Regions from separate parts of the Priestia sp. P5 genome, predicted to be linked through region 1. Evidence: riboswitches for the same ligand, from Rfam matches in the RefSeq annotation. Region 1 holds a riboswitch; each other region holds the start of a gene.
The links. A riboswitch is a leader RNA that binds a small molecule or an ion and turns the genes downstream of it on or off. The one in region 1 is predicted to bind cobalamin.
Positions count from the first base shown of each region.

Region 2: linked by a shared signal. The riboswitch ahead of nikA (nickel ABC transporter substrate-binding protein) and the one ahead of MMB69_RS11470 ((2Fe-2S) ferredoxin domain-containing protein) in region 1 are both predicted to bind cobalamin.
Region 3: linked by a shared signal. The riboswitch ahead of MMB69_RS09640 (cobyric acid synthase) and the one ahead of MMB69_RS11470 ((2Fe-2S) ferredoxin domain-containing protein) in region 1 are both predicted to bind cobalamin.

Region 1 covers NZ_JAKWFJ010000001.1:2,121,231-2,128,270, forward strand. Annotated here, with positions in the region: gene MMB69_RS11455 (cation:dicarboxylate symporter family transporter) at 1-339, shown strand, start outside; gene MMB69_RS11460 (M42 family metallopeptidase) at 447-1,484, shown strand; gene MMB69_RS11465 (hypothetical protein) at 1,837-1,995, shown strand; cobalamin riboswitch at 2,141-2,319, shown strand; cobalamin riboswitch at 2,438-2,617, shown strand; gene MMB69_RS11470 ((2Fe-2S) ferredoxin domain-containing protein) at 2,718-3,098, shown strand; gene cobJ (precorrin-3B C(17)-methyltransferase) at 3,112-4,734, shown strand; gene MMB69_RS11480 (sirohydrochlorin chelatase) at 4,753-5,664, shown strand; gene cobK (precorrin-6A reductase) at 5,661-6,428, shown strand; gene MMB69_RS11490 (precorrin-8X methylmutase) at 6,434-7,040, shown strand, end outside.
Region 2 covers NZ_JAKWFJ010000005.1:96,757-103,796, forward strand. Annotated here, with positions in the region: gene MMB69_RS24660 (EamA family transporter) at 1-44, shown strand, start outside; gene MMB69_RS24665 (TatD family hydrolase) at 111-881, shown strand; gene MMB69_RS24670 (lmo0937 family membrane protein) at 914-1,051, opposite strand; gene MMB69_RS24675 (YfmQ family protein) at 1,245-1,688, shown strand; gene MMB69_RS24680 (hypothetical protein) at 1,831-2,004, shown strand; gene MMB69_RS24685 (GNAT family N-acetyltransferase) at 2,260-2,787, opposite strand; gene nikA (nickel ABC transporter substrate-binding protein) at 2,857-4,398, opposite strand; cobalamin riboswitch at 4,542-4,731, opposite strand; gene ftsZ (cell division protein FtsZ) at 4,734-5,738, opposite strand; gene MMB69_RS24700 (tautomerase family protein) at 6,098-6,487, opposite strand; gene MMB69_RS24705 (hypothetical protein) at 6,655-6,813, opposite strand.
Region 3 covers NZ_JAKWFJ010000001.1:1,751,785-1,758,824, forward strand. Annotated here, with positions in the region: gene MMB69_RS09625 (nitroreductase family protein) at 1-435, shown strand, start outside; gene MMB69_RS09630 (APC family permease) at 863-2,434, shown strand; gene MMB69_RS09635 (YdcF family protein) at 2,493-3,056, opposite strand; cobalamin riboswitch at 3,204-3,383, shown strand; gene MMB69_RS09640 (cobyric acid synthase) at 3,476-5,002, shown strand; gene MMB69_RS09645 (FecCD family ABC transporter permease) at 5,208-6,266, shown strand; gene MMB69_RS09650 (ABC transporter ATP-binding protein) at 6,263-7,040, shown strand, end outside.

The sequences.
Region 1 (7,040 bases):
CTGGCATCGCTGTTTATTGCTCAAATGTACGGCATCGACCTTTCCATTATGGATCAAATTCAGCTCCTTCTTGTGCTAATGTTAACCTCAAAAGGAATGGCTGGTGTACCAGGGGCATCGTTTGTAGTTGTACTTGCTACGCTTGAATCTATGGGCTTCCCTCTTGAAGGCATGGCATTTATTGCAGGAATTGACCGCATTCTTGATATGATGCGTACCACAGTTAACGTAGTAGGAAATGCTCTAGCTGCAATTGTAATGTCCAAGTCTGAAGGCGAGTTTGATAAGCAAAAATCATTAAATTATACAAATAAATTAAAGAAATCAAACATAGCTTAAAACAAAAAAGCCGGGCAGCTGCCCGGCTTTTTTGTTTGGAGCTGCGTGTTATCTTTTTTGAAACATATGGTAAAATAAAAGAAATGAGAGACAAAGGAAGTGTCATAATGACGGAAACTGTTCAGTTAATTAAAAAGCTTGTTTCGATTCCCAGTCCTTCTGGAAATACAGAAAAGGTGATTTCATTTGTCGAAGACTATGTAAAAGAGCTAAATATTCAAACGTATCGCAATCGAAAAGGAGGCTTAGTCGCTACTATTCCCGGTAAAGATACAGATCATCACCGCATGCTGACGGCTCATGTCGATACATTAGGTGCTATGGTAAAAGAAATCAAACCTAGTGGACGTCTGAAAATCGACCTGATTGGAGGGTTTCGCTACAATTCTATTGAAGGAGAATATTGTGAAATTGAAACTTCATCAGGAGAAGTATTTACAGGAACCATCCTTATGCATCAAACTTCTGTTCATGTGTATAAAGATGCAGGGGAAGCTGAGCGAAATCAAGAAAATATAGAAATTCGATTGGATGAAAAAGTACATAGCGCAGAAGATATTCGCAGCCTTGGAATTGAAGTCGGCGACTTTGTTTCGTTTGATCCCCGTGTAGAAATAACCAAAAGCGGTTTTATTAAATCTCGTCATCTCGATGATAAAGCAAGCGTAGCTTTATTGCTTCAGCTCATGAAAACAATTCAAGAAGAACAGATCGAACTGCCATACACTACGCATTTTCTCATTTCAAATAATGAAGAAATTGGATACGGAGGGAATTCAAACATTACGCCTCAAACGGTAGAATACTTAGCGGTTGATATGGGTGCTATGGGAGATGGACAATCTACTGATGAATACACCGTGTCTATTTGTGTAAAAGATTCAAGCGGACCGTATCATTACGGTTTGAGAAAGCATTTGGTGGAGCTAGCTAAGCAGCATGATATTCAGTATAAATTAGATATTTATCCGTTTTACGGATCAGATGCTTCCGCTGCTATTCGTGCGGGGCATGACATCGTACACGGCTTAATTGGTCCAGGAATTGATTCTTCTCATGCGTTTGAGAGAACGCATCAAGATTCATTGAACCATACGTATAAGCTTCTTCACCACTATGTGCAGTCAAACATGGTTCTGCTTTAAGAAAGGAATATTTAATTAGTGTATTTTTTATGCAGAACAAAGAGCGGGACGGGACTGTGATGTCTGTACTTTCCTTTCCTAAAAAAGAAGCCGACTGTCCGGCTTCTTTTTTTAATAAATACTATATATTTTTTTACTGGTGAAGCAACAGTTGGTAAAAAAGCACCTTTTTTAAAGAGGTATAATACTACTTCAACCTTTTGTACATTTTGTTCATTTACAGAAGTTAAAATGTTTTTAAATTTTTAAAAGTTTCTTGTGACAAGTTTTGTAGAATGGGTTTTCAAAAGGAAATGCTTTCGTCATAATGTGGATATAGCGATCACTACAATAATCGGAGGCGAATCTTTTCATGTGGGTACTGACGGTGTATGCTGGAAAAGAAATGAAAATGTTTGAATTTGAAACTGAAACGCAGGCGAGAGAAGCTTTTGCAAAAACAAATGGCTGTAAAGTTCTTTCAGAAGTCGTGTATTATAATGATCCTCATTTAACATTAGTAGCTATATAATGAAAAACAAGAGCTGACTTTATGCTCTTGTTTTTTTATAGCTTCTTGTATCTTACGAAAAGAATAGAGTTGAAATAAAAAAAAATGTACGCTATGATATGGTAGTTACTTCTATTATTCTGATAGTTTAAAAGGTTCATATATATCAAACAGCAACAGTAAAGATGCCAAGAAGGCTTAATAGGGAAACTGGTGTAAGACCAGTACTGTCCCCGCAACTGTAAGTGTGGACGAACGAGTATAACCACTGTGAAAAAATCACGGGAAGGTTCTCAAGTAGAATGATACACAAGTCAGGAGACCTGTCTTTATTGTGAAGTTTCTATTTCTCCGGGGAGCGGGAAGGGAAACGTTGGCTTAAAGTGGCATTCGTGTACACTCTTATTCTGACGTTTTACCCGCTCGCATATTAGCGAAGCGGGTTTTTCTCATATCCTAAAACTACATATCGTGCAAAAAAGGTGCGCAATGACCACATTGCGTTAAATGGGAAGTCTGGTGTGAAGCCAGCGCGGTACCCGCCACTGTGAAGAGGAGCTGATTGCATATGCCACTGTATTCGGGAAGGCGCAATCAAGTAATGAATCGAAGTCAGGAAACCAGCCTTTTTCTAATGCGAAGCTTACCCTACGGGATATAGGTGGAAGTGCAAAAACTTAGTTTGAATTTTCTGCGCCTCTATCATTGATAGAGGCGTTTTTTTAGTAAAGGAGAGAATGAGTGTGACGACTTGGAACTTGAATGCAACAAAGCATCACGTATTGATTTGTAATGGAAGCAGCTGTATGAGAAAAGGTGGAGAAGAAGCCACGCAGGCTATTCGAAATAAAGTGACCGAACTGAATCTAGATGAAGCGGTTCATACAACCCGCACGCGCTGTAACGGAAGATGCAAAGATGCTCCTGTAGCTATCGTGTACCCTTCAGGAGATTGGTACAAGCAGGTCACTGAAAACGTAGCTCATCGAATTGTTGAAGAGCATTTAGCAGGGGGCTGCAGTATAAAGGAATCGCTTATTTATGAATATGATCAAAATGGTTTCGTTTCTCCAGAAAACAGTGACTCCATAGAAGGAATTGACAAAGTAAAAAGTAACGCATAAAGGAGGAGCTAGCATGAAAGGTAAACTACTAGTTATTGGATTCGGTCCAGGAAGCTTTGAGCATATCACACAGCGAGCAAGAGAAGCCATTCAAGAAAGTGATATGATCATTGGTTATAAAACCTATGTGGAATTAATTCAAGGACTGTTAACGAATCAACAAATTATTAGTACAGGAATGACCGAAGAAGTAAGCCGTGCACAAGAAGCTGTAAAGCAAGCTGAAGCGGGCAAAACCGTAGCTGTCATTTCAAGCGGAGATGCAGGAGTATATGGAATGGCAGGCCTTGTGTATGAAGTGTTGATTGAAAAAAGCTGGAAAAAAGAAACGGGCGTAGAGATGGAAGTAATTCCTGGCATTTCGGCTATTAATTCATGCGCATCTCTCCTTGGAGCGCCCGTGATGCATGATGCTTGTACGATTAGTTTAAGTGACCACCTTACGCCTTGGGAGCTAATCGAAAAAAGAATTGAAGCAGCTGCACAAGCAGATTTCGTAGTGGCTTTTTACAACCCAAAAAGCGGAAGACGAACAAGACAAATTGTTGAAGCGCAAAGGATTCTATTAAAGTACCGTTCTCCTGATACGCCTGTTGGTCTTGTGAAAAGCGCTTATCGTGACCGTGAAGAAGTCGTAATGACCAACTTAAAAGATATGTTAAACCATGAAATTGGCATGCTGACTACCGTTGTTGTTGGGAATTCATCTACGTTCTTTTATGACGATTTGATGATTACACCGCGAGGGTATCAGCGGAAATATACCCTCAATCAAACGGAACAGCCGCTAAGACCGCATCAGCGACTTCGAAAAGAAGCAGAACCATGGGCTCTTGATCAAGAGGAGACTGTACAGCAAACGGCTTCAGCTATTGAAGCTGTTCAGAATAAAAAAGAAGAAAAAACAGCTTCACGAGCTCTTGCAGAAGAAGCGCTTCAAGCAATTTTAGGTGAAACTACTTCTCCGGTCGTACATCAGCCAATAGAGTCTATTTTTGAAGTGGCGGTTAGTCCAGGGCTTGCGAATAAGAAGTTTACGCCCGTTCAAATGACAACACTAGCAGAAGTTGTTGGTGAAAAAGGTACGATGGAGTATACGCCTGATCATCAAATTAAATTGCAAATTCCAACGGCTCATCCAGATGTGATCATTGAAAAACTTCAAGCAGCTTCCTTTTTATTATCTCCGGTCGGAGACGTGTTTACAATTAAAGCGTGTGATTTTTGTGATGGAGAAAAAAGCGACGCCATCCCACATACGGAAGAATTACAAAAGCGCCTCGGTGGAATGGACATGCCAAAAGAGCTGAAGCTTGGTATTAATGGATGCGGTATGGCCTGTTACGGTGCTGTTCAAGAAGATATCGGCATTGTCTATAGAAAAGGTGCGTTTGACTTATTTTTAGGAGCTAAAACGGTTGGGCGCAACGCGCATTCAGGTCAAATTGTGGCGGAAGGCATAGCGCCTGATGACATTGTTGAAATAGTTGATAACATTGTCCGTGAATATAAAGAAAAAGGTCATCCTAATGAGCGGTTTCACAAATTCTTTAAGCGTGTGAAGAACGTTTATGGATTCGATTATCAGGATATAACACCAAAAATAAAAGTAGAACCAGCTCCTTGTGGAGATTAAGAAATGGGAGGGCATTATATGAAATCAGTTTTATTTGTCGGTCATGGAAGCAGAGATTCTGAAGGGAACGATCAAATTCGCGAGTTTATCTCTACTATGAAGCATGATTGGGACGCATCTATTTTAGTAGAAACGTGTTTTCTAGAATTTGAACGTCCGAATGTAAGTCAAGGAATTGACACGTGTGTGGCAAAAGGAGCACAAGATGTAGTTGTGATTCCAATTATGCTCTTGCCTGCTGGCCACTCTAAAATACATATTCCGGCAGCTATAGATGAAGCTAAGGAAAAATATCCACACGTAAACTTCGTATACGGACGTCCCATTGGCGTTCATGAAGAAGCTCTTGAAATTTTAAAAACGAGATTACAAGAATCAGGAGAAAATTTAGAAACTCCAGCTGAAGACACGGCTGTTATTGTCTTAGGACGAGGAGGAAGCGATCCTGATGCAAACAGTGATCTATATAAAATTACGCGCCTTCTTTGGGAAAAAACAAACTACAAAATCGTCGAAACTTCTTTTATGGGCGTGACCGCTCCATTGATTGATGAAGGGGTGGAACGATGTTTAAAACTGGGCGCTAAAAAAGTGGTTATTCTCCCATATTTCTTATTTACAGGAGTATTAATTAAGCGTTTGGAAGAAATGGTGAAGCAGTATAAATTGCAGTATGAAGACATTGAGTTTAAGCTAGCCGGCTATTTCGGCTTTCATCCAAAACTACAGACAATTTTAAAAGAACGTGCTGAAGAAGGATTAGAAGGCGAAGTGAAAATGAACTGCGATACATGTCAATATCGCCTCGGCATTATGGAGCATATTGATCACCATCATCATCACGATCATGATCACGATCACGGGCACCATCACCACGATCACCATCATGACCATCACCACCATGAAGATAAGGTCGGCGAGTTAAAATGATTTTATTGTTAGCGGGAACTAGCGATGCACGTGCATTAGCTGTTCAAGTGAAAAAAGAAGGTTACGACGTTACGGCGACGGTTGTAACCGACAATGCAGCAATCGAATTACAGCGTGCAGAAGTGAACGTGAAAATTGGACGTCTCACACAAGAAGATATGATTGATTTTGTAAACGAACATAGTGTAAAAGCTATTGTGGATGCAAGTCACCCTTTTGCCGAAGAAGCATCTAAAAACGCTATCGGCGCAGCTGCTGAAACATCGATTCCTTACATACGCTATGAGCGGGCTTCACAGGCTTTCACCTACGACAATATGACGATGGTTTCCACGTACGAAGAAGCAGCTGAAGTAGCGGCTCAGAAAAAAGGAGTTATTATGCTGACAACAGGCAGCAAAACGCTGCAGGTTTTTACAGAAAAGCTCCTTCCTCTTTCAGATGTACGGCTTGTTGCTCGTATGCTTCCAAGGCTGGATAATATGGAAAAGTGTCAGCAGTTAGGATTTCCGCAAAAAAATATTATTGCTATTCAAGGTCCGTTTACAAAAGAGTTTGACCGAGCCCTGTATAAGCAATACGGCGTGACGGTCATGGTCACAAAAGAAAGCGGAAAAGTTGGATCTGTGGATGAAAAAGTAGAAGCAGCCAAAGAGTTAGGCTTAGATATTATTATGATTGGGCGACCAAAAATCGAGTATGGGACCGTGTATTCCACGTTTGAAGAAGTGGTTCATGCTTTAGCAAACCAAACTAGGAGTTGATTGAGATGGATTTTCGTACAGAATTTAAACCGTTAACTGTTCAGCCTCAGCAAATTGAAGGAAAAAGTTTTGAAATGATTACAGAAGAGCTTGGGCCTCACCCGTTTACAGATGAACAGTACCCAATTGTTCAGCGTGTGATTCATGCGTCTGCAGACTTTGAACTTGGACGCAGCATGCTGTTTCATCCGGATGCGATTCAAGCAGGAATTAAAGCCATTCGCAGCGGCAAGCAAGTGGTTGCGGATGTACAAATGGTGCAAGTAGGAACAAACAAGCAGCGAATTGAAAAACACGGCGGTGAAATCAAAGTTTATATTTCAGATCCGGACGTAATGGAAGAAGCAAAGCGCTTAAATACAACGCGTGCAATTATTTCAATGCGAAAAGCAATTAAAGAAGCAGACGGCGGAATTTTTGCAATTGGGAACGCACCGACAGCTTTACTTGAATTAATTCGTTTGATTAAAGAAGGAGAAGCGAAGCCTGGGCTTGTTATTGGTCTGCCGGTAGGATTTGTTTCAGCAGCTGAATCGAAAGAAGAACTTGCAAAACTTGACGTGCCGTTTATTACAAACATCGGGCGAAAAGGCGGCAGTACGGTAACGGTTG
Region 2 (7,040 bases), on a different contig from region 1:
AATGGGAGAACAAAAAACACATAAAAAATAAGATAGAAGCCTAACAGAAGCATACATTTTCTTACGTATTATTTCTAAACAAATTGGGCTGAAAGGAGCGAGCGATATTTATGAAACAAATCATTGACTCTCATATTCACCTCGATCAATATGAACCGAAAAGCTGGAAAGAAATAATAGAGAAGGATCCTTCGTTAAAAGCGCTTATTTCTGTATCTTCCACATTACACTCTTGCCAACTTAATCAAAAAATTAGCCAATTGTATTCCTGCGTGAAACCCGCCTACGGATTTCATCCTGAACAAATGCTGCCTTCTTCAAATGAATTAGCGGAACTGTTTGCCTGGATTGATCAAAACAATGAAGAAATGATAGCTGTTGGGGAGGTTGGTCTACCTTATTACTTAAGTCAGACATACACTCTTTCTCTAGAGCCCTATTTGGAGCTGCTTGAAGCTTTTATTGTTCATTCAAAAAAATGGGGTAAACCGTTAATTCTTCATGCTGTATATGAAGACGCTGAGATCGTATGCGACTTATTAGAAAAACATTCTGTGTCTAAAGCTCACTTCCACTGGTTCAAAGGAGCTAAAAAAACCGTTGAACGAATGAAAAACAACGGCTACTATATTTCAGTTACACCCGATATTGTATATAAGCCTAAAATCCAAGCGCTTGTCATGGAATACCCTCTTGACTACTTGATGGTGGAAACAGATGGTCCGTGGCCATTTGAAGGACCTTTTCAAAACCACACAACGGTTCCATCAATGATACATCAGTCCGTTCAGGAAATAGCACGTCTCAAAGGAGTTTCTGTAACGGAGACATATGATTTTTTATATCAAAATACGTCTTGTTTTTATAGTCTCTCCATATAAAAGGCCTTTCCCTAAGGAAAGGCCTTTTATATCTAAATTCGTTTCACAAGTTTTACGATTAGCACAATCACTGCAATGACAAGAAGAATGTGAATGATGCCGCCGCCAATATGAAAAACTAATCCTAATAACCAAAAAATAAATAAAAGTCCAATAATCGTCCACAACATAATTTTTTCTCCTTTTTTATATGTAGTATTTGTTATAATTTTATATTTCCCTAAATGTGCATAAATAAACGCATTTCATATACATCTTTTCACTGAGGAAGGTTCACATAATGTACAAAAAGCACTCATGTTCTCTGTGATAAAATAGGTATGTAATCTTATTTCATTTAAACTATAGCGGAGATGATTAACTATGACGTGGATTGTATTACTTTCCATCATTCTTGTAAGTGCACTCAAAATATTAATAACGTGTCTTCCAACTCCAGTGGTCAAATGGCTTATGACTAAATTTCAATTACACCCAATACTTGATGATCAAAACGTTACTGTCACAGTTGATGGGAAACATCTAGAAGGCAAAGATAAAATGCAAGTGATTGATTATTTTAATAAAGCAACATTTTTAAAACAATATTATGTCCATGAAGGAAATAAGGACTATTATAAACACCTAGAAGACAGTGAAACTCCACTGGTTATCGATACGAAAAAAGGAAAAAACGATGTTCGATTATGCGTATACAGTTATCATGATCACGTCGATGTCGTAAAACAGTATAAAAAGAAAATTATTGCTTACAGCCTGCTGTCTGATCACCTTCAAAAGCAGTCCATAACAGCTGACCTAGCTTAAACCAGTCGCCTACAAGGCGGCTTTTTTAGTTTTTAGTTTTAGGTTGAAGCTACCTTATTTAAAAATACCAAACTTTAACATTAATTCTAATGCTATAATATAAATTAATAGAATTTTCTAACTTTTTAAGAGGTGATGGATAATGCTTTCTTTGTTAGGGTTTGGAATGATTGCGACTTTTCTTTCTTTTCAAATGGGCCTTTGGGACAACTATTGTCATGACGATTACAGCCATTTCAAAGAATGCTATTTCCTTTTAGAATACTACCATAAAAAGGAAGCCGACTACCATAAGGCAGTCGGCTCACACATGTAGGATATTGATTTAACACTAACAAAGTACAACACAACACTAGTAATTATATAATATATTTCATTATTTTGAAAGCGATTTCATATATATTTTTAAAAATATTTTGTTATTTGTTTTTCATAGAAAAAAACCACGCTTCAGCCAATTCGAAACGTGGTTCTTTTCTGTAAGGACTTGCCCTACAGGCTATAAATGTAAGTACGCTTATTATAGCATGAGCTCTTATCTAGATTCTATGGTAATTACTGTATAATATCGTTACATTACGACTGGTTGTATTTTTCTGTCCATGTGCAGCGTATTCCATGGCTCTTCCTGTTCAGCAAGCCTTTCGATAAAACCTTGTGAAGTCCAAAATGGGATAGCCCCCGGTAAAAAAGGATGAGTATGCAGATACAACGTGTCATAAAAATGATTTTGAGCAAATTGTTCCACTGCTTTTAACAGCTGCTGTCCAATGCCTAGACGCCGGTACGCTGGATCGACATAGCATTTTACAATCTCAGCTGCAGTTTTATGTTCATATTGCTTTTTTAATGCATGAAACCTTCCATCGTAAGCGTATAAACCAATTGTTCCAATTACTTGTTGATTTTCCGTAACAGCTGCAAAAAAAGCAGCGTCTTTCGCTTGAACGTAATGTTCATTAAAATGAAGCAAATCCACAGGAAGCTGATTTTTTTCCAGCATAGGAAATAGCTCATTCCGCATATTCATGACAAACTGAACCACTTTCGCATCCTTTTCTGTTACTTCTTTAATTTGATACATTTGTACTTCTTGCACGTTTACTGTCACATCCTTTTATCTATCATTGTATACTTTCTCGTTTTCCTATAGGAACAACAATATTGACTACGGCGTTACGTCTAAATGCTGAGTCAGCATATAATACTCACTTGGATTTGTTGTCCAATTTTTCACTTGTTGATTATAAGCAACAACAATGTTTGGATGTACAATCGATGATGTCAGCATTTTTCTATTAATCAAAGCGGTTGCTTGCTTGGCTAGCTGATTTCGTTTTGCGTCATCTACGGTTGAATTTAACTGTTCTATCATTTTTGTTAGCGTATCGTCATTAATCCGACTGGCATTTAAACCACCGCCCGGCAAATAGTTCGTGCTTAAATAATAGCTGGCATCCCCTCTAGGTGCTGTGATAAGGCTGTACAATGCTAAATCCCAATCATCTTTTGCCATTACATATTCATCGCTATCTTCAACTAGGTGAATCTTAATAGTAATTCCTAACTCTTTCGCATTAGACTGTATAAGCTGAGCAATTAAAGGCAGTTCTGGCAGAGAGCTGTATGTGACAAGAGAGAGCGATAGTGACTTTCCATTTTTGATTGCTTTGTCATTTTTGATTTGATAGCCTGCTTTCTCTAAATATTTTCTAGCAGATGTCATACCTCTTTGCTCGTTAGCAGTATTATCAGCAAAAGGAAATTGAGGTAAAAATGGACCTCGAGCCGCTGCCGCTTGATTGTTCATTATGCTACTGACAATTTCTTTTCGGTTCAATAAAGTATCGATAGCTTTTCTTACATTTTCGTCTTTTAATGAGTCATTGGTTTGATTATAAAGCAATAAATGAGTACGCACACTAGGTACTCCACTTACTTTGAAAGACGAATTCGCTTGTAAAGTGCTCAAGCTTTCTAAAGGCGGCCGATAAATAATATCCGCTGTCCCGGACTGAAGAGCCGCAACTCGCGCATTAGCATCTTCGTTAAATGCAAAGATCGCATTTTTCAATTTCACTTTTCCATTCCAATAATGTTCATATCTTTCTAACTTCACTTGATTTCCTTGATCGAAAGTCAAAACGTGAAATGGTCCTGTACCAATGGGCTTCTTAGCTATATTAGAAACATCAACATCTATAATAGCTGTGTTTGGATGCACTAACTCAGAAGGAAATTTAGGCATTGGTTCTTTTAATGTAATTGTCAGCGCATGACTGTTCGCTTTCATTTCTTTAATATTTAAAGCGTTTTTCATCGCATAGCTTTGATCTATCGTTCTTTGAAGAGAAGACTTAACGGCATTTGCATCCAGCGCTTTTCCATTTTGAAACGTGATGTTCTTTCTTATCATAAATGTCCATGTAAGGCCGTTATCTTTCGTTTCCCACTTTTCAGCAAGCCAAGGCTTTATTTTTAAATCGTCGCTGATTTTAACGAGCGTCTCCCCTACTCCCGCACGAACTGCTGTATAATTATCGTCCCTATGAGGATCAAGCGTTGCAGATGTAAAATTAAATAAAAACGTCACACTTTTATCCGTTTTCTTTCTTTCTTTTATACTTACGCTCTCTTCATTAGGAGCGCAAGCAGTGAGGCAAAGTAACACGAGAAATATCATAGATACGAGTTTTTTATTATTTATCATTGATTTTTCCACCTTCTATTTTAATACACAAAAAAGCACTTCTAAAAAGAAGTGCTTGTCTTCACAACAAATTCAGATAAACGTATCCCTTGTTTATCTTATTTTTGATTCTGCCAAAACACCTCCCTATCCTCGTAGGTTATTGTGTGCTGAGATTTATGGCAGGTCTCCTGGCTTCAAGTCATTGCCTTATACCGCCTTCCCGTCTCTAAATAGACAGTGGCTTTTTGACATAAGGCTCCTTGTTACAGTGGCGGGACCGCTCCGGATTTGCACCGGATTCCCTTTTAAGGCAATTGAAAAACAATTGCTACCATAAAAGCTGGTTATTTAATTTAGTAGCGTGCTCTTGAAACTCTAGAAGTAGAAGCTGATGGTGAAACATCTTCATCATCAAATCCAGTGGCAATAACGGTTACCATCATTTCGTCCTTTAAATCTTCATTAATCACAGATCCAAAAATCATATTTAAGTCCTGATCAGAAGCGGACGTGACAATATCTGCTGCTTCCTGTACTTCGTAAAGACTCAAGCTGCTGCCGCTCGTAATGTTCAACAGCACGCCTCGTGCTCCATCAATCGATGCATCTAGCAGCGGACTAGAAATCGCTTTTTTCGCTGCTTCAATTGCCCGGTCTGATCCGGAAGCTCGTCCGATACCCATAAGCGCAAATCCTTGATTAGACATGATTGTTTTTACATCAGCAAAGTCAAGGTTAATCAGCCCCGGCACAGCGATTAAATCTGAAATACCTTGAATACCTTGGCGAAGAACATTATCTGCTTCACGGAATGCTTCAAGCATAGGCGTCTTTTTATCGACAATTTCAAGCAAGCGGTCGTTTGGAATCACAATAAGGGTATCTACCGATTCATTCATCGCAGTAATACCGCCTACTGCTTGCTTCGTACGTTTATTTCCTTCAAACTTGAACGGGCGAGTGACTACTCCAATTGTTAAAGCATTTAGTTCACGGGCAATTTGGGCAATAACCGGAGCTGCTCCAGTACCAGTTCCTCCGCCCATGCCAGCTGTTACGAATACCATATCTGCGCCTTGCAGTACTTCTTGAATTTGTTCTCTGCTTTCTTCGGCTGCTTCTCTTCCCACTTCTGGATTAGCTCCTGCACCTAATCCTCGCGTTAAGGCCGCACCAATCTGCATTTTCACATCTGCTTTAGATAAGTTAAGCGCCTGAGCATCCGTATTAACGGCGATAAATTCTACTCCTTGTACACCGTGTTCAATCATACGGTTAACGGTGTTATTTCCTCCACCGCCGACCCCAATTACTTTAATTCGCACCAGTGGCGATACATCTGCATCAAATCCAAACATTCTAAGTTCCTCCTCAATGATCAAAATTACTTTCTCTTATTATCCGAAAAAACACGTGAAGAACCTTTTACTCCTATGTTTAACGCGTAACTGTTCTTTTGTTTTACAGATTTTATACACTTCTCTTTTAACCTTTAAATCTTTACATCTTTATGTAAATTTATTGTTGTTCTAAAATTAGTACGCCGAACTCTTTTATGGTTTTTCCACTCAAAATGGCATATAAGCTTATTGTATCATTCATTTGACAGATGTCTGTATTTAATTTTGAGTAAGATGTGACTAAGAGAATAATATTTTTATAGACAAAATGAGAAAAAGCCCTTAGAAATAAGGGCTTCTCTAGATAATAAACCGTTTTATAATTTCCCAGTTAAGAATTGAGCTTCTCCCATGCCAAAGCTCCAGTCAGCATTACCATTTTCAACAATCGAAATCATAATGTCGTTTGGCTGAATGCCGCAGCTCTCTCCAAGCTCTTTTACAATTAATCTGTAAAGAGCTTGCTTTTGCTCTTCTGTTCGCTGTTTGCTTGTTACGCTTATAATAACCAAATCCTTGCTTCTCTCAAAGCCAAGACCTGTATCTTCAATAATCATTTCATGAGCAGGATGCTGATGTACAATTTGATAACGATCGCGTTCTGGCACGCCAAAGGCTTCTAGCATCGCTCGGTGAGCAGCGTCTAGTAATGTTTTTAACTCTTTTTCATCTCTTCCTTCTATTACATCAAATCTAAGTAATGGCATACTAAGTAACCTCCAGCTTTTTGTCTAATGTACTATTGCTTCATCATATCACAACTATCATTTGTTAAAAAAAGATATGCTATTCACAATGTGCTCTCTAGTGAAAGAGACCTCAAACGCTTCAATAAAAGCTGAACCTAATAAAAAGAAATGAGCAGCATAACGGCTCATTTCATTAGTACAAAAACATTTATAATAAGAGCTAAAATACATACAGATACAATGGCAATGAGTACGTTCATCACAAGGTTTTGCGAGGATGTTTTGGCTTGTTTTTTCATATCAGCCCGACTCATCTGTTGCTTTTCATGATCACTTTTAGACATCACGTAGCCTCTCCTATTCATCAAAATGTCAGCAGTGTGTAAATGATTTTTGAGAAACCTTGATCCAGTTCTTTTGTATAAACAGCAGCACATGCAGGTTATCACCAGTTATTTTAGCATGTTTTGTCAAATAAGTGGACTATGTAGCGCTTCAATTTAGTATTCACGGCCAAATATATTTAAATTCGTTGCTTTTCTCTTCTTTTCTCGCTATTGTTTGAGAAGAA
Region 3 (7,040 bases), 370 kb from region 1:
GGCGAACAGCACGATAAAGTGTGGGATATTACGAGAGAAACGCTTCGTGAAATTGTTCCAGCTGAAAACTTTTCAGATACGGATCAAAAAATGAACTTATTCGGAAGCGGCTATGGAACAGTTCTTTTCTTTGAAGATCAAGAAGTAGTTGAAGGGCTGCAAAAGCAGTTCGCATCTTACAGCGAAAATTTCCCGGTTTGGTCTAACCAATCATCAGGCATGCTGCAGCATGTAATTTGGACAGCGCTTGAGCTCGAAGGCCTAGGAGCAACATTACAGCATTACAATCCATTGATTGACGATGAAGTAAAAGCAGCTTGGAATATTCCAGGCTCATGGAAATTAATTGCCCAAATGCCATTTGGTAATCCTGTGTCACCTGCGGGAGAAAAAGAATTTCAACCGCTAACTGAACGTGTAAAAGTATTTAAATAAGCAAAAAAAGAGGCACGGACAAAATTATTTTAGTTGAAGCAAAATCCGAACGATTCATCGTTCGGGTTTTTTCATTAGTATGGCAAGCGTAGGTTTTACGTATGTAGCTGCTTCTAGCGGTTGATTTCGTTATGTCTCAGCCCCTTTTTTTTACGATAAATAGTTTGAATATTCTTTTATGTTTAATCTAAGAAAAATGCGGTTAAATAGGAGGAGTAGTCCTCAAATCTTCGGTGGAATTTATGCGCTATACATAAGCAATTCAACGATGTTTTACAAAAAAATAAAGTTTTTAACTTGGTTTTTTAGAGAATATTTGTTAACATATCCACTTGTGAGGTCTTAGTAAGAGGAGGATGATGTAAAGAATCCCATATCGGACGCAAGGGCGTAGATATGTGGAGTGGAAATTTTAAAGGAGGATATTATGTCTGATCAAGGAAATCAAGGAAAGTTTAAAAAATCAATATCGTTACTTGACCTAACGTTAATTGGGATGGGAGCTATTTTTGGTTCCGCCTGGTTATTTGCGGTTAGTAACGTAGCGTCAAAGGCTGGTCCAGCCGGAAGTTTTTCGTGGCTGATTGGCGGAGTCATTATTTTACTTATCGGTTTAGTGTATGCTGAACTTGGAGCAGCGCTGCCGCGTACCGGTGGAATTATCCGTTATCCGGTTTACTCACATGGTCATTTAGTGGGTTACTTAATTTCATTCATTACCATTATTGCTTACACAAGTTTGATTGCCATCGAGGTAACGGCTGTACGTCAGTATGTTGCGTTTTGGCTTCCTGGTCTAACTAAACATGGTTCTGAATCGCCTACTACAATCGGCTGGTTATTTCAGTTCGCGTTATTAACGCTATTTTTTATCATTAACTACGTAAGTGTAAAAGCATTTGCTAAGTCAAATGTTATTATATCTGTGTTCAAATATGCGGTTCCTCTTACAATTATCGTCGTGTTAGCTTATCACTTTAAATCAGCTAACTTTACAACTGGCGATTTTACTCCGTTTGGTTTTAATGGTATTCAAGCAGCCATTTCAACAGGTGGCGTTATGTTTGCTTACCTAGGACTTCACCCTATTGTTTCTGTAGCCAGTGAAGTTAAAAACCCGCAGCGTAATATTCCAATCGCGCTCATTATCTGTATTGTACTTTCAGCGATTATTTACACAGCACTGCAAGTATTGTTCATTGGTAACATTCCGGCTGATATGCTATCAGGAGGATGGGGAACAATTCAAGAGCAATTCTCTTTACCATTTAAAGATATTGCACTTATTTTAGGCCTTGGCTGGTTAGTAACGCTTGTTATTTTTGATGCTATTTTATCACCAGGCGGTAACGGGAACATCTTCATGAATACAACTTCTCGTTTAGTTTATGCTTGGTCTCGTAATGGAACACTATTTAAACGTTTCTCAAAAGTAGATAAGAAAACAGGAATTCCACGTGCGTCACTATGGCTATCGTTTGGAATGTCCGTATTCTGGACACTGCCATTTCCTTCTTGGGAAGCGCTAGTAAACGTATGTTCAGTAGCACTTATTCTGTCTTATGCGATTGCGCCAATTTCAGCTGCTGCATTCAGAGTAAATGCAAAAGACCTTAAAAAGCCTTTCAAATTAAAAGGCATGAGCGTTATTGCTCCTGTGTCATTTATCTTCTGTTCATACATCGTATATTGGTCAGGATGGACGACAATTTCTTGGCTTCTAGGATCACAGCTTCTAATGGTTGTTATCTACGTAGCATTTAAGAAATACGTACCAACTGACGTTGTAAAATTTGCACAGCAGCTTAAATCTGCTTGGTGGCTAGTTGCTTATTATATTATTATGCTTGTTATCTCTTACCTAGGCTCATTTGGTGGAGGACAAGGTGTGCTAAGCAACCCGCTTGACTTAATTTTAATTGCTCTTGTTTCAATCGGTATTTTCTACTGGGCGAAATACACGGGTTTACCAAAAGCAGTTATCGATACGGATGATTAATAAAAAACACGGCATGAATTCATGCCGTGTTTTTCGTTTGTATAGGGGTGTACTCTATTTATTTATCAAACAGCCACGTTTTTAAGATAGCAGCATACTCACGAAAGTAGGATTGAAGTTTAATTGAATTTGGTGTCTTTGCACCTAAAGGATAAACGTCAAAACCTTGACGCTTGGCAATAATAGAGGCGCGAAATAAATGAAAATCACTGCTAACAAGCACGACTTTTTTGTGTTGAATATCAACTTTCTTTTTAGTGAAAGTGAAATTCTCAAAAGTAGAAGTTGACTGATCCTCTTTTATCATTCGATTCTTTTTAATTCCTTCTTTTCGTAGAAAACGATAGGCTGCTTCTGCTTCAGAAATTTCTTCATCGGATCCTTTTCCACCCGTTACGATAACTTTTGTTTGTTTATGAGTCTTTAAATAAGATAAAGCCGTTTTTGCTCGTTCTTTTAAACTAGGAGACATTTGATCTCCGTCTACTTTCGAACCTAAAATGAGCACATAATCTGCTTTTTGCGGAACAGGCTGATGAGCGGTTTGATACATACAAAAAGACATGATTGCTATGTAAAGAACAAGCAAACTAATAAAGATATAAATGATTTTTTTCTTCAACTACGAGCACCTTCCTAGCTATTTCATAAGATGTTTGGAAAATAATTGTTATTATAGCATACGAGACCCAAATAAGTATAAACACAGTAATATATAATAATAGAAGAAAATCGTTATTGTGAATGGTTATAAAATTCGTTACAATAAAGAATAAATGATTTTAAAAGTGCCTCTAAGGAGGATAATAGGGAAATCGGTGTAAATCCGGTGCAGCCCCCGCTACTGTAAATGTGGATGAACCTGCAAAGACCCACTAGTCAAACTAGGAAGGATGCAGAAGTAAAATGAAGCATAAGCCAGGAGACCTGCTTTTAAAAACCCCTTATTTTTCGGTGGGAGAAATAAGTCAAGACAATGTGTTAATGAGCGCATGACCAAACCTTGACTTTTACAGTTAAGGTTTTTTTATGTGATAGGGAGTGGAAAAAGTGAAAAAAGGAAAACCTCTTATGATTCAAGGAACGCACTCAGACGCTGGAAAAAGCATGATTGCTACAGCGTTTTGCCGTATTTTTAAAGAAGACGGCTATCAAACTGCACCGTTTAAATCGCAAAATATGGCGCTTAATTCATACATTACAATGGATGGAAAAGAAATTGGAAGAGCGCAAGGAATTCAAGCTGAAGCGGCTGGAGTAGAAGCAACAACCAATATGAATCCTATTTTAATTAAACCAACTCGTGATCATGAATCTCAAATTGTTGTTCATGGAAAGCCGCTTCGTAATATGTTTGCTTTTCAGTATCGGCAAGAATTTTTTAATGAAGGTTTGAACGTTATCACGGAGTCTTATAAAGAGCTTGCCAATCATTATGATCGAATTGTGATTGAAGGTGCTGGAAGTCCTGCTGAAGTGAATTTGAACGATCGGGAACTGGTAAATATGCGCGTAGCAAAGATAGCCCAAGCCCCTGTTGTGTTAGTAGGAGACATTGATAAAGGAGGGGTTTTTGCGAGTCTGGTGGGTACTCTTCAATTGCTTCCAGATGAACATAAACCTAGAGTAATTGGAGTGTTAATCAATAAATTCCGAGGAGACTTAGAGCTTTTAAAACCGGGGTTGAAGTGGTTTGAAGAATACACGGGTGTTCCGGTACTAGGAGTCATTCCTTATATGCACGACGTGGAAATTGACGCTGAAGATTCGCTATCACTCAGAAATTACTCAACGCTTGTGAATCCGTTAAAAGAAATCGATATTGCGGTTATCTCGTATCCTCGCATCTCAAATTTTACAGACATTGATCCTCTAAGCTTAGAAGAAGACTGTCATGTGAGACTTGTAACCAAGCCATCACAACTAGGTACGCCTGATTTAATTGTTTTACCAGGAAGCAAAAATACGATTGAAGATGCGCAGTTTTTACAAGAAAGCGGCCTGGCTCTAGCCATTAATCAAGTCTTGAACGCAACGAACGCTCACGTTATTGGCATCTGCGGGGGATATCAAATGCTAGGAGAGACAATTACAGACCCTGATGCAGTAGAATCTCGGATTGAATCCATTAAAGGGCTGGGCTTGCTTCCAGTGGAAACCGTTATGACAACCAGCAAAAAAACAGAAAGAGTTTCTGGATATGTCCAGCTAAAAGGTGAAAGAGTTTCGATTGAAGGCTACGAAATTCATATGGGAAAGACAGTTTCTAAGAGCGCCACGGAAGCTTTTGCAGTGGTAGAACATGAAAAAGAAGGAACGGTTAAAGACAACGTTATTGGCACGTATGTTCATGATGTATTTCATAACGATTCTTTGCGCAGAGCTTTGCTTAATCAAATTCGTAAACACAAAAAATTGCCGCCTATTACGGACACATTCAACAGTCGCCTGCAAAAAGAGGAGTCTTTTTCAAAAGCAGCAGCATATGTGAGAGAAGCTATAGATATGGAAAAGCTGTATCATTTAATAGACAACTATAAAAGCCCGGAGCAAGCACAAAAAGTGTAGCTTGTAGAGGTTTTCGCTTGTTTTTTCACCGAGAACTTTAGTACGCTATTCTACGTTGCCTAGTTCAACAGTCTAGCACTCGTAACAAATAAAAGATGATTGTTTCCAATACTATGTAGGATGGAAACATGGTTTATGGACAGGAAAATGAATGGTTAATGTAATGTAAAACATCACGCCTCGTTTCCTAGAGGAGCTGAAAGTATTGATTTTTAAACGTATTTTTTTAAACAAAGCATCTATTTTATACATAGTCAGTTTATTTATTGTATGTACTTCGGTGATTATGGGAGTATTTATTGGTACAGTTTCGTTAACCGTAGGAGATACAATCAAAATTATTATTGGCCACCTTACCGGACTATCCTTATATCACGGTCCGGAAAACATGGATTTAATCATTTGGCAAATTCGTTTTCCAAGAGTACTGGTGGCATTTTTAGTAGGAGCTTCGCTTTCAATAGCAGGAGCTGCCTTTCAAGGGCTATTAAGAAACTCTCTTGCGGATCCTTATACGATCGGAGTTTCCTCAGGTGCAACCCTTGGCTCTGTCATGGCAATTTATTTTCATTGGAGTATTTTTGGTTTGTCTATCTTCACGCTGCCTGTAGTCGGCATCGTATCTGGTTTTATTACTCTTCTTTTAGTTTTTGGTATTACGAAACTCGCAAGCGGCAATTTGGCCAATGAAACCATCATCTTAGCGGGGATTATTTTATCATCCTTTATGAGCGCGCTTATTTCATTAATTGTAGCTCTTTCTCCTGAAGAAGATGTAAGGCAGGTTTTATATTGGCTAATGGGAAGCGTATCAATGAGAGGATGGTCGCATATTCAAATTTTAGGGCCGTTCTTTTTAGTCGGTACGATTATGCTGCTGTTACATGTGAAAGAGCTGAACGGCTTAGCATTTGGCGATCAATCCGCTCAATTTATGGGGATAGACGTAAAGAAGAAAAAAAGAATGATTTTAATAGGTGCATCCGTATTAACCGGGGCTGCGGTATCAGTATCTGGGGCAATTGGATTTGTTGGCTTAGTTATTCCCCACGTAGTGCGTCTCGTAGCGGGAGCTAATCATAAGCATGTACTGCCGCTTTCTATTTTAATCGGAGGAAGTTATTTGGTTTTAGCCGATTTATTAGCAAGAACGATATTAGAACCTCGTGAACTGCCGATTGGAGTCGTAACCGCCTTAATTGGTTCGCCAATTTTTACGCTGCTGCTTGTAAAAGAACGTATGCGGAAAAGAGGAATATCATGATTGAACTATATAATGTGACGGGAGGATACGATAAGCAGAAACCGACCGTTCGTGACATCACGTTCACCGTAGACAAAGGTTCTTTTGTTGCTTTACTAGGACCAAATGGAAGCGGAAAAACAACGCTTATTCGCTTAATTATGAATGTATTAACCACTCAATCAGGAGAAGTGAAGGTAGAAGGGAAGTCAGTGAAGGCTTATTCACCAAAACAACTGGCGCAAAAAGTTGCAGTCATGACGCAAGAAAATCAAATTGGATTAGAATTTACGGTTCAAGAAATTGTTTCACTTGGACGTTATCCTTATCAGGCAAAAGGTTTGTTTAGCACTGTATCAGCACAGGATGAAGAAGTGGTAGAAAGCGTGATGAAATTAACAAACGTCTGGCACTATCGAAATCATACCTTTCAATCGCTGAGCGGTGGAGAAAAACAGCGGGTTTTACTTGCTAAAGCACTGGCGCAAGAACCTGACTACTTACTTCTTGATGAACCAACGAATCACTTAGATGTAAAACATACGATGGAACTGCTTCAGCTGTTAAAAACGTTACAGCAGGAAATGAGCTTGACGGTTCTGGCCATTTTGCATGATCTCAACATTGCCTCGCTGTTTGCAGATAATGCCGTATTATTGAAAGATGGAAGAGTAGAAGAAACGGGGATGGATGCCATTTTTCAGGATGCAGCTACGTTAAAAAGAGTATATGGCGTTGATTTGCATGTATTTCACCATCCCGCTGTGAACAAGCGGCAAATTGCTTTTGTGCCGC